Metabacillus sp. KUDC1714: one gene and its partner. The protein of the gene in region 1 interacts with the protein of each later gene in a pairwise test. Links are inferred from orthologs where the notes say so. Each region holds a gene or a part of one and is shown on either strand. Other genes may lie near its edges.

Region 1 (8,140 bases):
ATGCTAATGGAGGATTAGTAACAATTAAAAACGATCAAAATCTTTTACTTGCTGATTGGCTAAAAATACTTGAGGATAAAAAGGAACGGGTTTTATTTGTAGGTAATGACGTTGTGATTCATAAAGAAACAATTGTTAGCACGTTAGGAGATATGGGTGAATTTGGACAAGTTACGTTAAATAACCCGAGACCAAGTGAACTAGGGTTAATTGGCTTAACAAAAGAAGCGTCAGATGTCCATTCCCTTGTTCCAAATTATATCCGACTAGCTGAAGCAGAAGCAAAATGGCTAGAACAGCAAAAGTAAGATGGTGGAGAACTTGGATAATAGGTTTACGATAAGAAAGATGCAAAGAGAAGATGTTGAAGAGGTTTATCAAATCGAATTGCTTTCATTTTCAGCACCTTGGTCGAAAGAGTCATTATTTTATGAACTCGAGCAAAATTTATTTGCAAAGTATTTAGTAGTGGAATTTGAGGGGAAAGTGATTGGCTACTGTGGCTTATGGGTGATTATGGATGATGCACAAATTACAAACATAGCAGTACACCCCGATTATCGTAAAATGAAGATTGGTGAAGCTCTTCTAAGGTTTTCAATCCAGTTAAGTAAAGAAATGAATGCAAAACGGTTATCCTTAGAGGTAAGAGTTTCTAATCATATTGCACAATCTTTATATAAAAAGGTCGGGTTTTTATCAGGTGGAATAAGAAAGAGATATTATACAGATAATCAAGAAGATGCTTTAGTAATGTGGGTGAATTTAGTATGAATCGAACAGATCAATATATATTAGGTGTTGAAACAAGCTGTGATGAAACAGCTGTAGCTATTATTAAAAATGGTCGTGAAATCGTAGCAAATGTAGTAGCCTCACAAATTGAGAGTCATAAGCGATTTGGAGGTGTAGTCCCTGAGATTGCTTCTAGACACCATGTTGAACAATTAACAATTGTCTTTGAGGAAGCAATGAAACAAGCGAACCTTGACTTTAATGACTTATCAGCAATTACAGTAACTGAAGGACCAGGTCTGGTTGGTGCCTTATTAACAGGGATTAATGCCGCAAAAGCATTAGCATTTTCCCATGGTATACCACTTATAGGTGTTCATCATATAGCCGGCCATATTTATGCAAATCGTCTTATTAAAGAGTTAGAGTTTCCGTTATTAGCTTTAGTGGTATCAGGTGGGCATACTGAGCTTGTTTATATGAAAGAACATGCTAATTTTGAAGTGATCGGTGAAACATTGGATGATGCAGCCGGGGAAGCATATGATAAGGTTGCAAGAACTTTAGGGCTCCCTTATCCTGGTGGTCCACATATTGACCGATTAGCACATGAGGGAAAACCAACAATTGATTTGCCAAGAGCTTGGTTAGGTGCAGGATCATTTGATTTTAGCTTTAGTGGACTCAAATCAGCAGTTATAAATACGCTGCACAATGCAAAGCAAAAGGGAATAATATTGGAAGCTAAAGATGTTGCTGCTAGTTTTCAAGCAAGTGTTATTGATGTGCTCGTGACAAAAACATCACAAGCTGTGGATAAATATCCTGTAAAACAACTGTTACTAGCTGGTGGTGTTGCAGCAAATAAAGGCTTGCGTACAGCTTTAGAAAAAGAGTTTTCTTCAAGGGATGGGTTAGAATTAATTATTCCACCTTTGTCCCTCTGCACAGATAATGCAGCAATGATTGCGGCTATTGGTAGCGTTCTATATGATAAAGGCATTAGAAGTGATTTAGCTCTAAATGCGAATCCTGGACTTGAATTAACATCATATTAAAAGGTGGCTCAATTGGGTCATAACCTTCCTAGTTTACTTATATATAGATCTTTTACCTTGTATTGATCTATATATTGAGCTGAAGGTATGATTGAGTCACCTTTTTTATATGTAAATAAGAGTTATGAACAAAGTTATCCACAGAATATGCACGATATTTGTAGAATTGTGTAAAACGAGTAAAAATCCTGTCATATCGGCATAGTTTAGGTTGTGTATAACTAGGATAGTTTTTAGATTTTTTGTGGATAATGTGTATAAGTCTGTTGATATGTTGGAAATAAAGGAATTATAGTGTGGATAAAAGTAAAGAAAACCTTACTGATCTCTCTATTATTATCTAGGCGTTAAAAAAATGTCGAAAGATATATGTAACTCACATTTAAAGTAAAAAACAGCGAAGTTGCTTCGCTGTTTTTTTTTAAAGTAAAGAAGTATAACTTTTATACTTAGTTTTGGTGTCTAGCTCCAGCGCCTAGCGCCTAGTGAACTTCACACTCCTTATACGCTAAGTCAACATCGAATCGCTAACGCTCTTCGTGTTTCCTTTATCTCATACGGAGTGCTCTTGTTTCTCGTCGCTGAGCAAGCCGCTTCCGCTTTTCTTAGTGTAACTCTTCCCATTCATTCATTAAATTTTCTAGCTTTGATTGAAGAAGTTCATTCTCAGAGTTAATTCTTTGTACTTCTTCATGATTTTGATAGATGTTTGGATCACAGAGAAGAGCTTCATTTTTTTCAATTTGTTCCTCTATATGACCTATCTCAGCCTCGATCTCTTCTATTCTTCGTTGCTTCTGTCTTTCAAGCTTTTTTTGTTCTTTTTCTTGTTGATAGGAAAGTTTACCTTCTGGCTGTGCTGTCATCACCTTTTGAGAAGCTGATTTCCCCCCAGCCTCCTGTTCTAACCGTTCTAGCTCTAATTGTTCTTCCTTTTTAGTTAGGAAATAATCATAGTCTCCTAAGTACTCTCTCAAATGATTAGGTGAGAGTTCAAATACTTTTGTAGCGATTCTATTGATAAAATAGCGGTCATGTGAAACAAATAAAATTGTTCCAGGGTAATCAATTAATGCGTTTTCTAAAATTTCTTTACTATCTAGGTCAAGATGATTTGTCGGTTCATCTAGAATAAGAAAGTTCGCGTTTTGAAGCATTAGTTTTGATAGTGCAAGTCTCGCCTTTTCTCCACCACTGAGAGTTGAAACAGACTTTAAAACATCGTCACCAGAAAATAGAAAGTTTCCTAGAACTGTACGAATTTCCTTTTCCGTCTTCTGTGGATATTCATCCCAAAGCTCGTCCAGCACACGCTTATTAGATGTTAAATCTGCCTGCTGTTGATCGTAATAGCCAATTTGCACATGGGAGCCAAGGGCAAATGAGCCAGTTAATGAGTCAAGCTTCTGAACAATAGATTTGAGTAATGTAGATTTACCAATACCATTTGGACCAACTAGTGCGATACTATCACCACGTGAAATAGAAAAGGATATGTTTGAAATGACAGGATGAACCGAGTCATATGAAACAGAGATGTCTTTAGCCTTTAAGACATCATTTCCACTTTGTCTTTCAATATCAAATTGAAAGTTGGCTGATTTTTCGTCACCAAGTGGCCTATTCATTAAATCCATTTTCTCTAACTTTTTTCTTCTGCTTTGTGCAAGCTTAGTTGTCGAAGCACGGGCTAGGTTACGTTGGATAAAGTCTTTTAACTTAGCTACTTCTTCCTGTTGTCTTTCATAGCTTTTAAGCTCTTTTTCGTAGTTTTCTGCTTTATACTGTAAGTAGCTGCTGTAATTACCGAGATATTTTGTACTCGTATGTCGACTAATCTCGTATACTTGAGTTACAATTTTATCCAAAAAGTATCTATCATGAGAAACAATTAAAATCGCTCCAGGGTAGTTTTGCAAGTATTGTTCAAGCCATGTCAAAGTTTCAATATCTAAGTGGTTAGTTGGTTCATCTAATATTAAAAGGTCAGGGCTTGTTAATAGTAATTTCCCTAGTGCGAGGCGGGTTTTTTGGCCACCACTCAACGAAGATATTTTAGTACCTGGATCAAACTCGCTAAATCCGAGTCCATGAAGGATAGATCGAATATCAGCTTCATATTGATATCCACCGTTTTCTTTGAATTTCACTTGTAAGATGTCATATTCTTTTAGGAGTTTCTCAAATTTAAGTGATTCATGGGCAGGGTCAACTGTTGCCATTCTTTGCTCAACAAGTCTCATTTCCTTTTCCATTAACTGAAGCTCTTTAAATACTAAATTCATTTCTTCCCATATTGATAATTGAGATTCTAATCCCGTATCTTGAGCTAAGTAGCCGATTGATACATCTTTTGGTTTAATGATATCACCAGAATCATGTGACATGACTCCAGCAATTATTTTTAAAAGGGTTGATTTTCCGGCCCCATTACGTCCCACAATGGCAACTTTGTCTCTTGTTTGTACTTCTAGCTTAATATTCGATAAAATAGGGTCAGCGCCGAAATATTTACTAAGTTGATTTATTTGTAACAATATCATTGTTTTCACCTCTACTAATGCTTTAAGTTTAGCTTAATAGGGACATATGGGCAACAAAGATACAATAGATATCTATATTGTTGGACGGAGTGTTCTTTTTCTACGTCTCTTAGCAAGGCGCTTGCGCTTTTGTTCTCGTTTAGGAAATTATAAAATTCTTAAACTGTGGATAAGCGCACGAGATTCAGCTCCAGCGCCTAGCCCCTCGAGGTCATAAGCTAATTTAGAATTGAAGGCAAAGAACGCCTTCTATTCTAAATCATCTTATGCTTGTCGGGGCTGTTCAAGGCGCTTGCGCTTTTGGTCTATCCATATAATTGTCACAATAACAAACAGACAGATTTTAAAAAATAGTGTATAGTCTACGTATAAGGAGATATGAATATGTCAGAATTTACCCATTTTAATGAGCAAGGCAGAGCGAAAATGGTTGATATCTCTGCAAAAGAAATAACAGTTAGAACAGCACGTGCAAAGACAAGCATTCAAGTGACAAAAGAGGTATATGAAAAGATCACCAATCATGAAATTGGAAAAGGTGATGTATTATCTGTTGCACAGGTTGCTGGTATAATGGCAGCTAAACAAACATCAAATGTCATCCCTATGTGTCATCCTATTCCAATTAAAGGTGTAGATATTGAGTTTGAATGGGAAAAAAGTGATAGTACATATATACTTTTGATAAGTTCAACTGTAAAAACAAAAGGCAGTACAGGTGTCGAAATGGAAGCGTTAACCTCTGCAAGCATTTCAGCGCTTACAGTTTATGATATGTGTAAAGCTGTGGATAAAGGGATGGTTATCGGACCAACCTATCTAGTAGAAAAAACTGGTGGCAAAAGTGGAGATTTCATCAGGGAAGATATAATGAGCTAGTGAATAACAAATAGTTGATTGATAAAACATCTTAGTTAAAAGCAACTAGTTCTTTGCAATAAATATTTATTATGTTGCGCCGTTCACGCCGCCATATTGGTGTTGGGCTTGTAGTTATACACAGTTCTTCCCTTCATTTTGGATGGTGACGTTGGTACGTCATAGCACGTTTTGTATGAATGTGAGGGATAAAGAGTGAATATAGAACAATCTAAAATTCCGCAGGCAACCGCTAAGCGTTTGCCTTTATATTACCGGTTTTTAAAAAATTTACACTCATCTGGTAAGCAGCGTGTTTCTTCTGCCGAGCTAAGTGATGCTGTAAAGGTAGATTCTGCCACTATTCGGAGAGATTTCTCATATTTTGGTGCGCTAGGTAAAAAAGGGTATGGTTATAATGTGAATTATTTGTTATCCTTTTTTAGAAAAACATTAGATCAAGATGAAACAACGAAGGTATGTTTAATAGGTGTCGGTAATTTAGGGACAGCTTTTTTACATTATAATTTTACCAAGAATAATAATACTGTTATTTCACTTGCATTTGATGTTGATAATAAGAAAATTGGAACAGAAATTGGTGGAGTTCCTGTCTATGATTTAGATCATCTCGAAGAAATTATTCCAGAGGATGTAACTGTAGCAATTTTAACAGTACCTGCAACTGTCGCTCAGTCTATTACTGACAGACTTATTGTCAAAGGAATTAAAGGGATCTTAAACTTTACTCCGGCTAGATTAAATGTTCCAGATGAAATACGGATCCATCATATTGATTTAGCGGTTGAGCTTCAGTCGTTAGTTTATTTTTTAAAACATTATCCTAATGAAGATAAATAATAAAGACAGGGAGGTGGATTTCGATGCCAACACTTGGATTCGGAAGCCTATTATTAATTGCATTTGTTGCATTACTTATTTTTGGACCAAAAAAGTTACCTGATCTTGGTAAAGCAGTAGGTAATTCATTACGTGAATTTAAAAATGCAACAAAAGGTTTAGCAGATGATGAAGAAGATGATGTGAAAAAGATAGAAAAGAAGGACGAAGTCAAGTAAGATAGGATGAAACCGATATGAAAAATAATGAAATGTCGGTCATTGAACATATAACAGAGCTTAGAAAACGACTTGTTATTGTTGTCGTTTTCTTTTTCATAGCTATTATTGCTGGCTTTTTACTTTCAAGACCGATTATCGTTTATTTACAGCAAACAGATGAAGCAAAGAATTTAACACTAAATTCGTTTAATTTAACAGATCCATTAATGGTTTACATGCAATTTGCGTTTCTTATTGCATTTGTCATAACGTCACCTGTTATTTTGTATCAGCTATGGTCGTTCGTTAGTCCGGGCTTATACGAGAAAGAAAGGCGCGTTACTTTAAGTTATATCCCAATGTCACTAGGGTTGTTTTTTGTCGGGGTTTCCTTTTCATATTTTATCTTGTTTCCATTTGTGGTTGATTTTATGGAAAGGATCTCGAATGATCTAGAAGTTAATCAAGTAATTGGAATTCATGAATATTTTACTTTTTTATTGCAGCTAACTGTTCCGTTTGGGCTGCTGTTTCAGTTACCTGTAGTTATTATGTTTCTTACAAGATTAGGAATTGTTACGCCGATGTTCTTATCTCAGGTGCGAAAATATGCCTACTTTGTTCTACTTGTCATTGCGGCACTTATTACACCACCAGAATTAACATCACATTTAATGGTTTCGATACCGTTGTTTATTTTATATGAAATTAGTATTTGGGTATCCAGAATTACATATAGGAAAGCTCAGAAGCTAAGGTTCGAGGAAGAGAATGCAAAAAATGAGACTGAATAAAGTCTCATTTTTTTTTGTTCATTTTTTTGATTTTACTAGATAGGATAAACATTCTAATTGCCACTCCGATATCAAAGGTTGCAATTAGAATTAAAACGATTGTCGGAAAAGAAAAAATTCCATTTTCAGCACTGTTAATTGCTAAATACGTAAACAGCAACCCCATCGTTAAATAAAAGAATCCCATGGATATAGGGTTTGTTCTCATGTTAAAAGGCCTCCAATAATAACTTGCACTTGCTGCATGTCTTCAACTTGCTTCATCATTTTTTCAATGTCCTCACGAAATACAGTTTGAACTATGATTACCATCGTATTCATTGCCACATGGGCAAAGATAGGTACTATGATCCGCTTTGTTTTTACATATAAAAAGGCAAAGGTAAAACCCATCGACGCATATAAAAGAAGGTGCTGAGGCTCACCATGCAAAAGCGAAAAAAGAAGTGAGCTGATAAGGCCAGCAATGATAAAGTTCGTCCTTTTATATAACACACCAAAGATTATTTTTCGGAAAATGATCTCTTCTAATATCGGTCCGATAATTGAAGTAACAATAATGACTAATGGTGTTACTTCGATGACACTAACAATCATTTCTGTGTTTTCTGATCCAGGCTCTACACCAAATAGATTAATTTCGATGTTTGCAGCAAGGCTCTGGGCGAAAATAGCTAATAAGAATCCGCCAATTGCCCAACCGACAGAAGCGCCAACAGATGAAGGTTCCCCGCGAAGTAAACTCTCATTCTTACGTTCTTTCCTTAATAAAAAGAGAATAATGATAAACGCAAGGGTAAAGCTAAAGATTGTCCAATATGCAAATCTTTCAACCTGTGTAGCTCCTATATCTAAATAATGAAATAATCTGATCCCAGCAACCCCTGAAAGCTGCATGAGCATATATGTTAATAAAATAAACCAATAATGCTTTTTCATAGAGGCCTCCTTCATTTGACTAATGATGTGATATTTGACAGAACATCTGATCACGGAATTGAACATGGGCAAAATTAATCAAACCCTATTGTATCATACCTTTCAAATATCATATGTATGATAACTATGGTGAATTAATCAAAAGATGTTTA
Region 2 (8,650 bases), 3.3 Mb from region 1 along the record:
ACCATTTTCTGGACGATCATGAGTCCAAATGGAGGCGGTAAACCCTCGGGCATGTTAATGAGAGAAATCAATCAATCCTTTGGAAGCTTCGAAAAATTTAAAGCTCATTTCACTGAAGCTGCAAACAATGTTGAAGGTGTTGGTTGGGCTATTTTAGTTTGGTCACCACGCTCACGACGGCTAGAAATTTTGCAAGCTGAAAAACATCAAAATCTAAGCCAATGGGATGTTGTCCCAATACTTGTATTAGATGTGTGGGAGCATGCTTATTACCTTCAATATAAGAACGAAAGAAAAAAATATGTAGACAATTGGTGGAATATTGTAAACTGGCGAGAAGTAGAAAGACGTTTTCATGAAGCACAACAATTAAAGTGGAAGCCGTTTTAACATAAAACAAGAGCGCAAGCGCCTTGAACAGCCCCGACAAGCATAAGAAGGGCTAGGCGCTGGAGCTGGATGTCGAGCGCTTATTCAAAGTACAGAATTTTATAATTTACTAAACGATAAAAAGGCGGATAATTAAAAGAATATCCGCCTTACATTTAAATGATACCTAAAACATCTAAAAATACTAAAATAATGACAATTGGTGCAACGAATTTTAATAGCATATACCACAGGACAAATAGCTTCTTGCTCAGTGATGATCCCTGTAAAAGCTCTTGATAGAGTGTTTCCTTCGAGAGTTTAAAAGGAACAAATATTGCAATTAATAATGCACCAAGAGGCATTAATATATTACTTACTAAAAAGTCTGCTGCATCAAAAATCGATTTTTCAAAAAGTGTAATATGACTCAAGACTCCGAATGAAAGTGCGGACGGAATTCCAACAATGAAAATACATATCCCAAGTATCCAAGAAAACCTTTTTCGTTTTGATTCAACACCTTTTGCAAGAGGGGCAACAATTATTTCAAGCATTGAAAAGGCTGAAGTTAATGTTGCAAATAAAAATAAGAGTAAAAATGCAATTAGAAAGAAAACACCAAATGGCATTTGGTTAAATACAGTCGGTAAAACATTAAATAATAAGACTGGACCGGCGTCGGGTTCCAACCCAAATGAGAATACAGCTGGAAAGATTGCTAAACCAGCAAGAAATGCTACCAATAGATTTAATATAACAATCGAAATAGCAGATTGTGGAAGATTTTCATTTTTTGATAAGTATGAACTATAAGTAACCATTACTGATACCCCAACACTTAATGCGAAAAATGATTGACCCATTGCATATAAAATCGTTTCAGATGTTACATTTGTAAAATCCGGTTTAAGGAAGAACATAATTCCTTCCATTGCTCCATCTAATGTGACGGAACGAATAATTAATATAAAAAAGATGATAAATAGTGCAGGCATCATAAAACGGCTTGCTTTTTCAATCCCATTTGAAACACCTTTAGAAACAACAAATACCGTGATCAGTAAAAATGCAAATTGAGCAAAGATTGTTAAACCTGAGTTTGTAATGCTTTGACCAAATAATTCACCATACTCTTGTTCTGTAAGACCACTTAATCCACCTGTTAATCCTTTAAAAATATAAATTAAAATCCAACCGCCCACTACACTATAGAAGGATAATAAAATAAAGCATGTTACAATCCCGAGTCGGCCAATGAAATGCCATGATGAATTTGGTGCGATTTGTTTATATGACTGTATCGCATCCTTTTGAGTACTTCTTCCAATAATAAACTCACCTATTAATAATGGTAAGCCGACCAATAAAGTAAATAGAATAAATATTAGAAAAAACACTCCGCCTCCACTAGTACCTGCCACATATGGGAACTTCCAAATTGCTCCCAATCCAATCGCTGAACCTGCAGCAGCTAATATAAATGCAAGCTTCGAAGACCATTGTTCAACATTGTTACCCACAAAATCACCTCTACGTTTTCTCTTGTTAGCTAGTTTGATTAGAAATGACTTTGAATTAATAACCAACACTATACAAACATCATATAAGTTATCATTTTAACATTTTACTACGATAATTTAAAATGCAAATTTTAAAAAAATTGCTCCAAACATTTATTTGTTTTCATAATAAAAATATGAATTTCACCTAAAACGTTAAACATTCATTAATCTAGTTGGTATGAATAATCGTTCCTATCAAACTTCAAAAAAAACAGAATGATGAAATTCACCATTCTGTTTAACCTGGTTATCCTTCTAATAATAAAGATTCTGGATCTTCAAGAAGTGCTTTAACAGTAGCTAAGAAACTTACTGCTTCTTTACCATCAACAATACGATGATCGTAAGATAGTGCAATATACATCATCGGACGATTTTCCATTTTTTCAGCGTCAATCGCAACTGGTCTAAGCTGAATTTTATGCATACCGAGAATACCAACCTGTGGTCCATTTAGAATTGGTGTGGATAATAATGAACCAAAGACCCCACCATTTGTAATGGTAAATGTTCCACCTTGTAAATCACTCAGACCTAATTTATTGTCACGAGCTTTTGTAGCAAGGTTTAATATCTCACCTTCAATACCAGCAAAATTTAAACGATCAGCATCACGAACTACTGGTACAACTAAACCTTCTGGTGCTGAAACAGCAATACCGATATCATAAAACTTTTTCATTACAATCTCATTACCTTGAATCTCAGCATTTAATAATGGGTATTGTTTTAATGCAGCCACAACTGCTTTTGTAAAGAAAGACATAAATCCTAAACGGACATCATGCTGTTCGAAAAATTTGTCTTTACGACGTTTTCTAACTTCCATTACATTTGTCATGTCAACTTCATTAAACGTTGTCAACATTGCAGCTGTTTGTTGGACTTCTACTAAACGATTAGCTATCGTCTGTCTACGTCTTGACATTTTGATACGTTCAATAGGTTTACCTGGTTGCTCTTGCTGTACAGCCACAGTTGATTTTGCCGGTGGTTTTACTTGTTCTGCTTGAACCTGTTTCACAGGAGCTTGAACAGAATGTGCTTCAACATCTTGTTTACGAACACGTCCTAGTGGATCAGTTACTTGAACCTGTTGTAAATCTATGCCACGCTCACGTGCTAGTTTTCTTGCAGCAGGTGAAGCAATCGTACGTTGTTTATTATCTCCTTCTGCACCATCATTTTGCCCTCTCACTGGCTCTTCAGCTTTAGGTTCTACTTTTTCAGCTGTTGTTTGCTCTGGTGTTGACGCTGAAGCTTGTCCTTTTTCATCAATGACACCAATAGTTTCTCCAACCTGTACAGTATCACCGGACTCTTTATGTGTCTCTTTTAAAACACCTGAAAATTCTGCTGTTAATTCAACATTAACTTTATCAGTTTCTACCTCTAAAAGGTATTCACCTTTTTCAACTGAATCACCTGGTTGCTTTAGCCATTGTGCAATTGTTCCTTCAGTAATAGATTCTGCTAATTCTGGTACCTTAATCTCAGCCATGTTGGTTCCCCCTTGAGCACTTGCAACACTTTTAAGCTATCCATCCAAGCTGCTATAAAAATGAAAAGCTAATAATTTGCAAGTGATTCCTATTTATTTAGAATTTACAAATGATTGGTCTAATACTTTTTGAGTCAATGCTTCAGTTACAATTCTTTCTTGATCCTTTTTGTGAATATTTGGATCTCCTTCAGCAGGACTTTGTCTTCTTCTTCTACCAATATATCGTACTGGAACTCCCTCAGGTGCGATATCACGTAATCTAGGATCAATAAACAACCAAGCACCCATATTTTGTGGTTCTTCTTGAACCCAGATTATTTCTTCAAGAGATGTCATGCTCTCAATAATCGATGAAATAATCTTTTTAGGGAATGGATAAAGTTCTTCTACTCTTAAGATGTGTACCCAATCTGTATTGTCTTCAATAGTTTTTAGCTTATCTGCTAGATCAATTGAAACTTTTCCGCTACATAATACAAGTCTTTTCACTTTTTCTGGAGTATGTCCTAGTCCTGGTTGTTCGACTACAGGCTTAAACTCCCCTTCACTTAACTCATTTATATCAGAAACTGATTGTTGTTTACGTAATAAGCTTTTTGGAGTCATAATGACTAATGGACGAACTTCCTCACGTTTCAACAAATCTGCTTGACGACGTAAAATATGGAAATATTGAGCTGCACTTGTTAAATTTGCAACTGTCCAGCTATCTTCTGCTGCCAATTGTAAGTAGCGCTCTAAACGAGCACTTGAATGTTCAGGACCTTGCCCTTCAAATCCATGAGGTAAAAGCATGACTAAACCAGACTTTTGACCCCATTTCGCTCGACCTGCTGCTATAAACTGATCGAAAAATACTTGGGCAGCATTTGCGAAATCACCAAATTGTGCTTCCCATAAAACTAATGTTTCTGGTGCGAACACATTATATCCATATTCAAATCCCAGAACAGAACCCTCAGATAATGGACTATTGTGAACAGCAAATGATGCTTTTGCATCTGTTAAACGGTGAAGCGGTGAATAAGTTTCTCCATTTTCAATGTCGTGAATAACAATATGTCGATGGGCAAATGTACCACGTTGTGAATCCTGTCCTGTTAAACGGATTGGAGTACCATCTTCTAAAATTGACGCGAAGGCTAACGCTTCTCCTAAAGACCAATCTACTTTTCCATTTTCAGAAAGTTCTTTTGCTCTTTTCTCTAAAATTCTTTGCAGCTTAGGAAATACTTTAAAGTTTTCCGGCCAGTTCACAATCTCTTCATTTAATTTTAGTAAATTAGCTTTATCTACTGCAGTCTTTAAATCCGGCAATCCACTATTCACAAATTCAGGAAGTTTTATTTCGTGAGCCTGTGCTACATTTTTATCAGGTACTTTTTGAAAAGCCTTCTCAAGAGTTGTTTCAACATCCTCGATAATATTTTTAATATCTTCAGACTTTAAAACGCCTTCATTTTCTAATTTATTACCATATAATTCACGAACTGTTGGATGTTTACGAACCTTTTCATACAACTTAGGCTGAGTCATTGATGGTTCATCCATTTCGTTATGTCCAAATCTTCTATAGCCGATTAAATCGATTAAGAAGTCGCTTTTAAATTTATTTCTATATTCCATCGCGATCAATACAGCAGCTAAACATGCTTCTGGATCATCTGCATTTACGTGGACAATTGGAATTTCATAACCTTTTGCTAAATCACTAGCATATTTTGTTGAACGAGAATCACGGCTTTCTGTTGTAAATCCGATCATATTATTGGCAATGATATGTATCGTCCCACCAGTTTGGTAACCTGTTAACTTATTTAAGTTAAGCGTTTCAGCAACGATTCCTTCACCCGGGAATGCAGCATCCCCATGAATTAAGATGGCCATAGCATCACTAACATTTAGCTTAGGATAGCCCTTTTCGGAACGATCCTCTTGAGCTGAACGAGTGTAACCTTCAACAATTGGATCAATAAATTCTAAGTGACTTGGATTGTTTGCTAATGTTACTTTCGCTCGAACTGTATTTTCATCTTTAATCTGTTTATTAGCACCTAAATGATACTTAACATCACCGCTCCAACCATAATTAATGCCTATTGAACCCTCAGAAGGTACTAATTCTTTATTCGGTGCATGTTGAAATTCAGAAAAAATAATTTCATATGGCTTGCCAAGTACATGTGCTAATACATTTAAGCGACCACGATGGGCCATTCCAATATTTATTGTATCTGTACCAACTTGTACAGCACTAGAAATCAATTCATCTAGAATTGGTACTAGCATGTCCAACCCTTCAATTGAAAAACGCTTTTGTCCAACAAAAGTACGATGGAGGTATTGTTCAAAACCTTCAACCTCTGTTAATCGTTTTAAAATAGAAGTACGTTTTTCCTTAGATAAATCCTTAAAAATACTACCGGATTCAACCATCTTTACTAGCCAAGTTTTTTCTTCATAATTGTGTACATGGCTGAATTCAAATGCAATTGAACTTTTATATACCTCTTTTAAGTATTTATACGCTTCTAGCCCATTTGTTACATGTGCTGGAGCATCCTTACATAATAGATGAGCAGGTATATCCTTTAAATCCTCTTCTGTCAAATCATATTCTTCTAAAAGAAGAAATTCATTTTTTTCACTACAATCCTCAAACGGATAAATAGCTGCATTTAAGTGTCCATGTCTGCGAATATTTGTTACTAGATTAACTGCTTCTGCAATTTTGGTCATTTTATCAGCACTAAGATGTTCGTTATCAGCTGATATTGTCATTTGATTAGTCTGTATAGAAGGAGAACCCCAGTTATCAAAGATTTCCTTTAATTCTATATCAATAGAGTTTGGATCAACTTTATATTGATCATATTGCTCCATGACATAGCCGAGGTTTGGACCATGGAAGTCTTCCCAAGGGAATTTTCTCTTCAGTGTACCTTCTGACATCTAACATTACCCCCAACTATTCGTAAATGATCAGAAAAAAATTCTGATACGTAGGAAAGTTAAATATTATCCTACAATATTATTTAGTGATACAAGTATAGTAGTATGATATTGAAACGCTTCCAAACCCTATTTTACCATTGCTATCTCAACATTCCAAGCGAAGTTAATGAAAAATTTCAAAAAAATTTCATATTTTTTTATTTATAGTTAAAAAGCAGACAGTAATTGATCGAAAGGTTTAAAACTCCCTACTGATAACTTGTTTTCCATGATACTATCATACAACAAATTCTGGGTTAAAAAGGTTAATTTTTATTTTTTCAGAGTATTTTTATCAACTTTTTTTTAAAACTAATAGATCAAGTAAATTTAATTAAATAAGGATTGTTCAAGCATTAATAAAAGACCTCTAGTTTCTTAAATAAGAGCTAGAGGTCTACCGTTAAATGGTCTTTAAAAGTAATCTTTTCAATAACGGGAATAGTTGCTCTGGAAGCTCTTCTATTTTATCAACAAAGATACTATATTTTCCATATATATTCTGAATTGTCTTCTTTGTGGGTTCGTCAATTTCTCCTCGTGATAAAAAAACGTTCATTACTTCTATTCCCAGTTTTCTCGCCTCTAAAACTGCTTCATGTGTGTCGATAATACCATTTCTCTCATATCCCATCGCTGCAGGTTCACCATCTGAAAAAACGAGAAGAAATTTTTGTTTTTCATTTCTCATCGTTAATTGCTTTGTCATATGTCTTATAGCATATCCATCACGGTTATCCTCTTCAGGTGAAAGCTGCATGATCTCAGGACCGGATTGTTGCTTTAGCGAATCATCAAATGTTATTACTGTGTGGAAATGATTTGGTTGACGTGTTTTTGAGGCCTCATTCGTATCTTCCCAGAATCCAACGATTTGATGTGGTACTCTCACTGATTTTAACGTTTCATGGAAAAGTGTGATTCCTAATTTCGTTTGTTCCATTTTATCAAACATGGATGCCGAACAATCAACTAAGAGCGTAAAAACAGCATCTATTTGCTGCGATTTTTCTTGTTTTTTATAAAAAAGCTTCGGATTTTCATCTGTAAGAAGTCTTAAAAGCTTTTTATTTAACCTTCCGATATGAAGATCTGTTCTAGGTAGCGTTCTTTTATGCTCCAATGTTTTCTGAATCATAAGCTTTAGCTTATTCTGAAATAAGAGAATGTCATTGCGATCTTTTTTGTATTGTTCTAGTTCGTTTGGTAAAGGTTGTTTAGCTTCAACAAATACAGGAACTGCAAATTTATTTTCTTTACCATATACAAGGTCACCTGCCATAGAACGATCTTCACTTTTATTTTCCAATGCTTCTAATTTTGAATAATCGTTCTTTTTCGCTTTCTTTGACGTACCTTGTACCATCGCAAGTGCTTGATCACCATCATCACCTTCACGGACAATGCCATCCCCATTTATTGTCGTGTTTGTCCCTTGCTCTAAATCAAATTGCAAAAAGCTTTTCGTAGGTTTGCTTGTTTCACTATGCCATGTTGGTAACTTATCTCCATGTACATCTTCATCACCTTTTTTAGCTTCTTCCAAAGAGTCTTTATTTTTCAATTTTGATTTTCGTTTTAACTCATCAAAAAGACTATTTGTTTCATAGGACCCATATGGTAAATCCGCTAAATAGAAATAGGTATTTAACATATCTTTTTCAAGCATTTCTTCTAAAACATCCATTATGTCTAAGACAATTTGAATGACCGCTTTTGTTGTATTTACTTCATACACTTGAAAGATTTTAGATTCAATAAATGGAAGAGCACGATCAACACTATCTGATAATATTGGCATTTGTTCTAATGGAGATTGTGCTGTTAAACGTAAATAAAGAGTATTAAAGAGAGCATCTGTCAATATACTACGCTCTTGATGAATGGTTAGCTGACTATGAAAATATTTTCGATATAAATTTCTTCTTACCTCAAATGCTCGTTTTGTACCTGGGCGTTCTTTTTTACAAATTTCCTCGAGGCGTAAATCTTCTAATAACATACATAATTGTTTCGCAAAGCCATTCAGCTTTAATAGCTTCGTTTTTTCGATAAATAATCCAATTTCTTGAAAGTTTGTATGATAAAAATTACCGATACATCTTAGATAAATATCACTTTTCAATGCAGGAACGGTTTCGTTTTTTTCACGATGATCCCAAAAATGGCTAACATATATTTTACGCTGTACGGGGTCTATATAAGATTGCACACTATA

Evidence for each region. The genes of interacting proteins can lie anywhere in the genome.
Region 2: the proteins of HUW50_RS10730 (region 1) and sucA interact in binary tests that used the Escherichia coli proteins (3 or more experiments, as listed by UniProt). The link is inferred for Metabacillus sp. KUDC1714 from one-to-one orthologs.

Annotation. Positions count from the first base shown.
Region 1 is NZ_CP055263.1:2,232,730-2,240,869, forward strand. Bases 1,868-4,777 are described here. They hold HUW50_RS10730 (ABC-F family ATP-binding cassette domain-containing protein), read right to left. Parts: upstream 4,337-4,777; coding sequence 2,399-4,336; downstream 1,868-2,398. Other genes in these bases: moaC (cyclic pyranopterin monophosphate synthase MoaC), read left to right, coding at 4,721-4,777. Outside these bases: tRNA (adenosine(37)-N6)-threonylcarbamoyltransferase complex dimerization subunit type 1 TsaB, read left to right, coding at 1-308; rimI (ribosomal protein S18-alanine N-acetyltransferase), read left to right, coding at 322-774; tRNA (adenosine(37)-N6)-threonylcarbamoyltransferase complex transferase subunit TsaD, read left to right, coding at 771-1,793; more of moaC, read left to right, coding at 4,778-5,215; HUW50_RS10740 (redox-sensing transcriptional repressor Rex), read left to right, coding at 5,411-6,055; HUW50_RS10745 (twin-arginine translocase TatA/TatE family subunit), read left to right, coding at 6,079-6,273; twin-arginine translocase subunit TatC, read left to right, coding at 6,291-7,049; HUW50_RS10755 (YdiK family protein), read right to left, coding at 7,054-7,257; HUW50_RS10760 (CPBP family intramembrane glutamic endopeptidase), read right to left, coding at 7,254-7,988. UniProt on the Escherichia coli protein: Genetic data indicate it may be involved in ribosome assembly or function.
Region 2 is NZ_CP055263.1:5,524,929-5,533,578, forward strand. What follows is about bases 3,329-6,748. They hold sucA (2-oxoglutarate dehydrogenase E1 component), read right to left. Parts: upstream 6,391-6,748; coding sequence 3,529-6,390; downstream 3,329-3,528. Other genes in these bases: odhB (2-oxoglutarate dehydrogenase complex dihydrolipoyllysine-residue succinyltransferase), read right to left, coding at 3,329-3,435. In the rest of the region: HUW50_RS25465 (superoxide dismutase), read left to right, coding at 1-390; HUW50_RS25470 (sodium-dependent transporter), read right to left, coding at 546-1,892; more of odhB, read right to left, coding at 2,182-3,328; HUW50_RS25485 (vWA domain-containing protein), read right to left, coding at 6,836-8,650. UniProt on the Escherichia coli protein: E1 component of the 2-oxoglutarate dehydrogenase (OGDH) complex which catalyzes the decarboxylation of 2-oxoglutarate, the first step in the conversion of 2-oxoglutarate to succinyl-CoA and CO(2).